2 regions of the Pseudomonas sp. LFS074 genome follow, and region 2 is predicted to be linked to the other one. Evidence: riboswitches for the same ligand, from Rfam matches in the RefSeq annotation. Region 2 holds a riboswitch; the other holds the start of a gene.
What was found. A riboswitch is a leader RNA that binds a small molecule or an ion and turns the genes downstream of it on or off. The one in region 2 is predicted to bind cobalamin.
Positions count from the first base shown of each region.

Region 1: another riboswitch for cobalamin. It lies ahead of cobW (cobalamin biosynthesis protein CobW); the one in region 2 lies ahead of ACNQP3_RS10260 (ABC transporter substrate-binding protein).

Region 1 is NZ_JBFPFV010000001.1:2,615,720-2,619,927, forward strand. It holds gene ACNQP3_RS12055 (ATP-binding cassette domain-containing protein) at 1-249, opposite strand, end outside; gene ACNQP3_RS12060 (hypothetical protein) at 421-783, opposite strand; gene ACNQP3_RS12065 (glyoxalase superfamily protein) at 780-1,157, opposite strand; cobalamin riboswitch at 1,258-1,475, shown strand; gene cobW (cobalamin biosynthesis protein CobW) at 1,577-2,644, shown strand; gene cobN (cobaltochelatase subunit CobN) at 2,648-4,208, shown strand, end outside.
Region 2 is NZ_JBFPFV010000001.1:2,222,061-2,226,268, reverse strand. It holds gene ACNQP3_RS10270 (TonB-dependent receptor) at 1-676, shown strand, start outside; gene ACNQP3_RS10265 (DUF1624 domain-containing protein) at 818-1,984, shown strand; cobalamin riboswitch at 2,013-2,212, shown strand; gene ACNQP3_RS10260 (ABC transporter substrate-binding protein) at 2,323-3,333, shown strand; gene ACNQP3_RS10255 (FecCD family ABC transporter permease) at 3,333-4,208, shown strand, end outside.

The sequences.
Region 1 (4,208 bases), 390 kb from region 2:
AAGCGTGGCGCTGCGCTCGATGACTTGCTGGTCCAGCAAATGGACAGGCCCGAGGCGCCGGCAATGGCCGCTGCTGGGTTCACGCTGGCCGGCAAGAATCTGCCCTAGCAGGCTTTTGCCCACGCCATTGCGCCCGACCAGGCCGGTGCGGCGTTGGTCGAAGGTTTCGTTGAGGTTGCTGAACAGCAGCCTGCCATCAGGCAAGGCCAAGGAGACGCTGTCCAGCGTCAGAATCGACGTGTTCGTCATGCACAACTCCACAAATGCCGCGACATCTCCGGAGCGAGCCGGAGGCTGAAGACTGGCCGTCGAACGGACGGCGGCATCAATGGCGCATTGGACGAACACCTCGTAATTAGAGAGCGCGTAGCCTAACGGACCGTCCGGGGCCGGGTAAAGCACCGGCCGCCGGTTGGGGCCTCAGCGTTGCGCCTGCAAGCGTTTAGCCCAGTCCCCGGCGTGGCCGTGCGCGCAGGCTTGTTCACTGTCGAACCGCACATGCCAGGCCGGATGGTCCAGCTGTATGCCGGCTTGCTCCAGTGCATGGCGGGTCAACGCCAGCATGTGCGCCTTCGCTTCGCCCGCGACGGCAGCGGCTTTGTCGGCCTCTTGCTCAAATACCCAGGTAATACGAAGGCTGCCCGGAAAGTCCTCGGGGTCGAGGCGGTGAGTGAGCCAGCTGAAACCGACGATCTGCGCCTTGGCGGTTTCGCAGGCATCGGTCAGGCACGCCACCAGCTCCCGCTCCAGGCGGGCCATTTCGCGTTTGCCCAGTGCCTTCACGGGTTGGCCTCGTCATCGATCTGCTGGCAAAAGCGCAGGCGGTTGCCGAACGGGTCCCACACCTGCATCTGCAGGCCCCAGTCCAGGCGCTCGGCCTCTGGCCGGGCGTAACCGTACTGTTTGTCCTGCAGCTCGCGCTCCAGCGCGCGCAGGTCGTCGATGCGGGCGAACACGGTAGAACCGGGGCATGCATCGCCATGGTGCTCGGAAAGGTGCAGGATCAGGCCGTCGCGGTGAATCTGTACGTACAACGGCAGGTCCGGGCTGAAACGATGCTCCCAGTCCAGGCTGAAACCGAGGAAATCGAGGTAGAACTCCTTGGCCTTGTCGACCGAGAAGATGCGCAGTACGGGTATGGCGGGGGCGAGGGGCATGGGACGTCCTTGACCGTGGGCAGAGTCGCTACTGTAACGCAGTAGAACCAAGAGTGGTCGACCAGCCCGCCGCAATGGTTGACCACCCGCCAGCCACTGCGTAGCCTTGCCAGTTCGAGGTTCTTCGGCCAGGCCGAAGCTAAGATGGGAACGCGGTACACGCCGCGGCTGCCCCCGCAACTGTAAGCACCGACAACGGATCGACACTGCCACTGCGCCAGCGCGCGGGAAGGCGTCATCCCGCCAGCCCGCTGTTCAACCGAACGGGGGCCTGGAACGGTGCGAGCCAGGAGACCTGCCTCGTCACGTTTTCGACTTTCAACCGGGCGGGGTGATCCGGTGGCGAACAAGCTCGGCCAACCTCTGGCCCGTGGCTGTCGTCCTGCATGCCCGCGCCACACTGCCAAGGGCAATGCGACATGAAAACACTGGCCAAGCTCCCCGTCACCATCGTCACCGGCTTCCTCGGCTCGGGCAAGACCACCTTGCTGCGCCACATGCTCGACAACGCCCAAGGCCGCCGCATCGCGGTTATCGTCAACGAATTCGGCGAGCTGGGCATCGACGGCGAAATCCTCAAACAGTGCAGCATCGGTTGCACCGAGGAAGAAGCCAGCGGCCGCGTCTACGAACTGGCCAATGGTTGCCTGTGCTGCACCGTGCAGGAAGAATTCTTTCCGGTGATGCGCGAGCTGGTGGCACGCCGTGGCGACCTCGACCACATCCTGATCGAAACCAGCGGCCTGGCCCTGCCCAAGCCTTTGGTACAAGCGTTCCAGTGGCCGGAAATCCGCAACGCCTGCACCGTCGATGCGGTCATCACCGTGGTCGACAGCCCGGCCGTGGCCGCTGGCACCTTCGCCGCCTACCCGGACCAGGTCGATGCCCAGCGCAAACTCGACCCTAACCTGGACCATGAATCGCCACTGCACGAGCTGTTCGCCGACCAGCTGGCCAGCGCCGACCTGGTGGTACTGAACAAGGCCGACCTGATCGACGCCGAAGGCCTGGCCAAGGTGCGCGCCGAAGTGGCTGAAGAACTGCCGCCGGCCGTCAAGGTGATCGAGGCCAGCAGCGGCAAGCTGCCACTGGAAGTGCTGTTGGGCGTGGGTGCCGAGTCCGAGGCGCACATCGATGGCCGCCGCACCCACCACGACACGCACCACGACGGCGACGACCATGACGATCATGACCACGACGCCTTCGATTCCATCTCCATCGACCTGCCCGAGGCCGACGAAAGCCTGCTGCTCGACGCACTGACGCAACTGGTGGTGGAGTTCGGCATCCTGCGTGCCAAGGGCTTCGCCGCCATCCCGGGCAAGCCGATGCGCCTGCTGGTGCAAGGCGTGGGTACCCGCTTCGACAAGCACTTCGATCGCGCCTGGCGCAACGACGAGCCGCGCATCACCCGCCTGGTGCTGATTGGTCAGGACCTTGACGCTGTTCAACTGGAAGCGCGCCTGCGCCAGGCCCTGGGCGCCTGACCCATGCACCTGCTGCGGACCCAGCCCGGCGGCTTCGTGCCGGATGACAGCATTGCCGACCTCGGCCAGACACCCGCCGAGCTGGTGATTCTCTGCAGCGGCGATTCGCACCTGGCATTGCTCGCCGATACCGCCGAGCAATTGCCTGAAGACTTCCCCAGCCTGCGCCTGGCCAACCCGATGCAGGTGCAGAACCATGCCTCGGTCGACTTGTACGTCGACCAGGTGCTGCGCCACGCCAAGGTCATTCTGGTGTCGCTGCACGGTGGCGTTGGCTACTGGCGCTACGGCGTCGAGCAACTGGTCGAATTGGCCGCCCGTGGCGTGCAACTGATTCTGGTGCCGGGCGATGATCGCCCGGACCCGGAACTGACCAGCTTGGGTAACGTTTGTGGCGAACAGGCCGAACGCCTCTGGCACTACCTGCGCCAGGGCGGCAAGGCCAATGCCATCAACCTGTTCAATTGCCTGGCCAGCCAGTGGCTGGGCCGTGACTACGCCTGGGACGAGCCACAGCCTTTGCCACGCACCGCCGTGTATCACCCGGCCAAGGGGAGCGTTGCGCTAGAAGACTGGTACCCGCACTGGCACCCGGATTACCCGGTGACGCCGCTGTTGTTCTACCGCTCGCACCTGCAGGCGGCCAACACCGCCTTCATCGACGTGTTCTGCCAGCGCCTGCAAGCAGCCGGGCTGAACCCGTTGCCGATCGCCGTGGCCAGCCTCAAGGAAAGCGCCTGCCTGGAGCAGGTCGAAGCCTGGCTGGACGAGGTCGGCGCTGAAGTGCTGGTCAATACCACCGGCTTTGCCCTGTCCAGCCCAGAGCGCCCCAACCTGCGGCCGTTGCGCCGTGACATCCCGGTGTTGCAGGCCATTTGCGCGCAAGACAACCAGCCCGGCTGGGAAGCCAGCGAGCAGGGCCTGGGCGCGCGTGACCTGGCCATGCACATCGCCTTGCCGGAGCTGGACGGGCGCATCATCACCCGTCCGGTCAGTTTCAAGGACATGGCCTGGCGCAGCGAGCGCAGCCAGTCCGACGTGGTGTGCTACCGCGCGCACCCCGAGCGCATGGACTTCGTCGCCGAGCTGGCCCGCCGCTGGGTTGAGCTGGCGCGCCTGCCTAATGCCCAAAAGCGTATTGCCCTGGTGCTGGCCAATTACCCGACCCGTGATGGCCGCATTGGTAACGGCGTCGGCCTGGACACCCCGGCAGCGGCGCTGAACATCCTCAAGGCGCTACAGGCCGAAGGCTATCCGCTGGCCGATTTGCCGAGCAGCGGCACGCAGTTGATTCACCAACTGCTCGGTGGCGTGACCAACGACCTTGACCACCTGGACCAACGCCCCTGCGCCCAGAGCCTGAGCCTGGCCGACTACCAGGCTGCATTCGAGCGCCTGCCCGACGCCAACCGCCAGGCCGTGCTGGAACGCTGGGGGCCGCCCGAGCAAGACCCGATGTACCGCAGCGGCCGGCTGATGGTCGCCGGCTTGCGCTTTGGCCTGACTTTCGTCGGTATCCAGCCGGCGCGGGGGTATCAGGTGGACCCGAGCGCGGTGTACCACG
Region 2 (4,208 bases):
GTATGGCCAGTACTCCACCAGCGAGGAAGGGGTCAACAACCTCATCAGCCTCAGCCCCACCCAGATGCACTATGACTTGACCGAAGCGAAGCAGACTGAGGTAGGCCTGAAGCAGCGCTTCTGGGAAGGCCGTGGCGAATGGACACTGGCCGCCTACCACATCGTCAAGAAGAAGCTGCTGGTAGACGACCCGATCACCCACGAGAAGCAACAGGCTGGCCAGCAGACCTCCGATGGCCTCGAAGCGACCTTGGAACTGGCGCTGGCGCACCAATGGCAGGTGTCTGCCAACGCATCGCTGGTGCGCGCAAGGTATGACGACTTCGACGAGATGGTCGGCGGCGTGGCGCAGGACCGTGCCGGCAACCGGCCGGCAAACGTGCCACGGCGTACCGCCAACCTGTGGTTGAGCAAAGGTTTCGGCCAACAGGTGGAAGCCGGCATTGGCGCGCGCTATGTGGATGAGCGTTATGCCGACACCGCCAATACCCAAAGCGCCCCCGGCTACACCGTGGTCGATGCCAACATCGCCTGGCAGGTGTTGCCTGATGTACGGCTGGGGTTGCAGTTGAACAACCTGTTCGATCGCGAGTATGTGCAGTCGGCGTTCAGCGGGCAGCAGTGGTTGATGGGGATGCCGCGCTCGTATTTTGCGACGGTGGATTACACCTTCTGACCTGAGTTGCCTGAACCGGCCTCTTCGCGGGCGCGCCCGCGAAGAGGCCTGCACAGGCAACACAAAAACCTCTACCAGCCTCCAATAAATTAGTTATAAGATAACGTTTCACATGACATTCATTCCTATCAGCGACCCTCCATGACAAGCGCCAGCGCCACGCCCACCTTGATCACCCAGCGCCTGCAGAGCATCGATGCCCTGCGCGGCCTGGTGATCCTGTTCATGCTTTTGGACCATGTCCGCGAGACCTTTTTCCTGCACCGCCAGGTCAGCGACCCCATGGCCATCGACAGCACCGAGCCTGCGCTGTTCGTCAGCCGCACACTGGCCCACCTCTGCGCACCGGTGTTCGTCCTGCTGACCGGCCTGTCGGCCTGGCTGTACGGCGAGAAGCATCAGGGCCGTAGCGATGTCTCGGCATTCCTGTTCAAGCGCGGGCTGTTCCTGGTGGTGCTGGAGTTCACCCTGGTCAACTTCGCCTGGACCTTCCAGTTGCCGCCCAGCGTGATCTATCTGCAGGTTATCTGGGCCATCGGCGTCAGCATGATCGCCTTGTCCCTGCTGGTGTGGCTGCCACGCGCCGCACTGCTCACCCTGGGCGCCATCATCGTCGCCGGCCACAACCTGCTCGACGGCCTGCACGTTGGCGTGGGGTCAGCCCTGCACGTGCCCTGGGCAATCCTGCACGACCGCGGCTGGCTTGAATGGTCGGAAAACCTGCGCCTGCGCACGTCGTATCCGGTGCTGCCGTGGATCGGCGTCATTGCCCTGGGTTATGGCCTGGGCCCCTGGTTCGCGCGCGGCAGCGAGGCCGGACAACGCCAGCAACGCCTGCTGACGGCCGGGTTGCTCGCACTCCTGGGCTTTGTCCTGCTGCGCATGTTCAACGGCTATGGTGAGGCGCCGTGGAGCGGTTACCCCACCTTCACGCAAACGTTGATGAGCTTCTTCAACATCACCAAATACCCACCGTCGCTACTGTTCCTGGCCCTGACCCTGGGCTGCGGCCTTGTGTTGCTGCGCGCCTTCGAGCGGGCCGGCCAGGCGCGCTGGATCAGTGCCCTGGCGGTGTTCGGTGCGGCCCCGATGTTCTTCTACCTGCTGCACCTGTATGTGCTGAAGCTGCTGTACCTGGCCAGCGTGGCGCTGTTGGGCCTCAACCAGGGCGACTACTTCGGCTTCGAGAGCATTGCAGCGGTGTGGCTGAGCGCGGTGCTGTTGGCGGCTTCGCTGTACCTGCCAGTACGCGGGTTCGCCCAACTGAAGCAGCGGCGCCGCGACATCGCCTGGCTGAAGTACTTCTGAAAAGCGTTTTCACCCGGCGGCGCGATGGTCTACCATGCGGGCCGCCGGTTTCCACCACGGAACTAATAGGGAATCCCTGGCCCGCCAATACGGGCCAAACGGAACTGCCCCCGCAACTGTAGGTGCCGAGCCAGCTCCATCGATGCCACTGGGCCAGACCGCCCGGGAAGGCCGGAGCCGGGCCATGACGCACCAGTCAGGAGACCTGCCGGCCTACATTCACCAACCGGCGGGGTGTCCGGGATTGGCCATCAGTGTTGCCCCTGCCACCGGCAGGGGCTCGGCGATGCCTGTCCGCGCGTTCCTCACCCGAACTGTCCGATAGGAGATCGCCCAGCATGCTGCCCCGTTTCGTCACCCTGCTCGCCGGCCTAGGCCTTACCGGCCTGGCCCAGGCCGCGGCCACCCACTACCCGCTGACGCTCGACAACTGCGGCAAGCCGCAGACGTTCGCCCAGGCGCCACAGCGCGCCGTCACCATCGGCCAGGCCGGTACCGAGATGCTCTATGCACTGGGGCTGGGCGACAAGCTGGCGGGCACCTCGCTGTGGTTCAACAACGTGCTGCCCGAGTACCAGGCAGTGAACGCCAAGGTGCCGCGCCTGGCCGACAACGACCCCAGCTTCGAAGCCGTGGTCGGCAAGCGCCCGCAATTGGTGGCGGTGCAGTTCGAATGGATGGTCGGTGCCCAGGGCGTGGTCGGCACCCGCGAACAGTTCGATGAACTGAAGATCCCCACCTACCTGCTGCCGTCGGACTGCGAAGGCAAGGACAACCTGGTCGGCGCCGACGGCACCCGTCTGCAGGCGTTCCAGGTCAGCAGCATCTACAAGAGCATCAGCCAGCTGGCCGAGATCTTCGATGTGCAGGACCGCGGCAATGCTCTGAATGCCGAGCTCAAAGGCCGCCTGGACAGTGCCAAGGCGCAACTGGCCGGCAAGGACCTGTCGGCCACCTCGGCATTGTTCTGGTTCTCCAGCGCCGACCTCGACATCGACCCTTATGTGGCCGGCCGCCAGGGCGTCGCCGACTTCATGCTGCGCACCCTGGGTGTGCGCAACGTGGTCGAGTCCAGCGAAGAATGGCCGACCGTAGGCTGGGAAACCCTGGCCAAGGCCAACCCCACCTGGCTGATCATCGCCCGCATGGACCGCCGCCGCTTCCCCGCCGACGACTACCAGAAAAAGCTCGAATTCCTGCGCAGCGACCCGGTAACCCGCAACATGGATGCGGTGAAGCACGATCGCATCATCATTCTTGACGCCGACGCCATGCAAGCCGGCATCCGCCTGTTCCGCGGCGTGCAGACGCTAGCCACAGCCTTCGCCAGCGGTAAAGCAGCCCAGTGATGATGCGCCTGTTACCCTGCATCGTGGTTGCCCTGGCAGCCCTGTTGGCCGCCCTGCTGGCCGGTACCGCCATCGGCGAAACCAGCCTGTCGCCCAGCGTGGTCGGCCAGGTGCTGGCCAACCACCTGTGGCAGGCCGGCTACCCGGTCGACCCGATCGACGCCGGCATCGTCTGGAACTACCGCCTGACCCGCACCCTGGTCGCAGCCGCGTGCGGCGCCGGGCTGGCAACCTGCGGCGTGATTCTCCAGGCGCTGTTGCGCAACCCCCTGGCCGAGCCGTACCTGCTCGGGCTATCTGCCGGTGCCTCGACCGGCGCGGTGCTGGTCGGCCTGCTGGGCCTGGGTAGCCTGGCATTGAGCATGTCCGCCGGGGCCTTCATCGGCGCCGGGGCCGCATTCGCCCTGGTGCTGCTGCTGGCCCGCGCGGCCGGCCCCAGCAGCAACAACGCTCAGGTGATCCTTGCCGGTATCGCTGGCTCGCAACTGTTCAATGCCCTGACCGCCTTCCTGATCACCAAGTCGGCCACCGCCGAGCAGGCGCGCGGTATCCTGTTCTGGCTGCTGGGCAACCTCAGCGGCGTGCGCTGGCCTTCGGTGTGGCTGGCTGTGCCGGTGGCGCTGTTCGGCTTGCTGGTGTGCCTGTGGCATCGCCGTGCGCTGGACGCCTTCACGTTTGGTGCCGATTCGGCAGCCTCGCTGGGCATTCCGGTGCGGCGTACCCAGTTGTTGCTGATCAGTTGTGCAGCGCTGGTCACGGCGGTGATGGTGTCCATTGTCGGTGCCATCGGTTTTGTCGGGCTGGTAATACCCCACGCCCTGCGTCTGCTGCTAGGCCCCGGGCACAGCCGCCTGCTGCCTGCCAGCGCGCTGGGT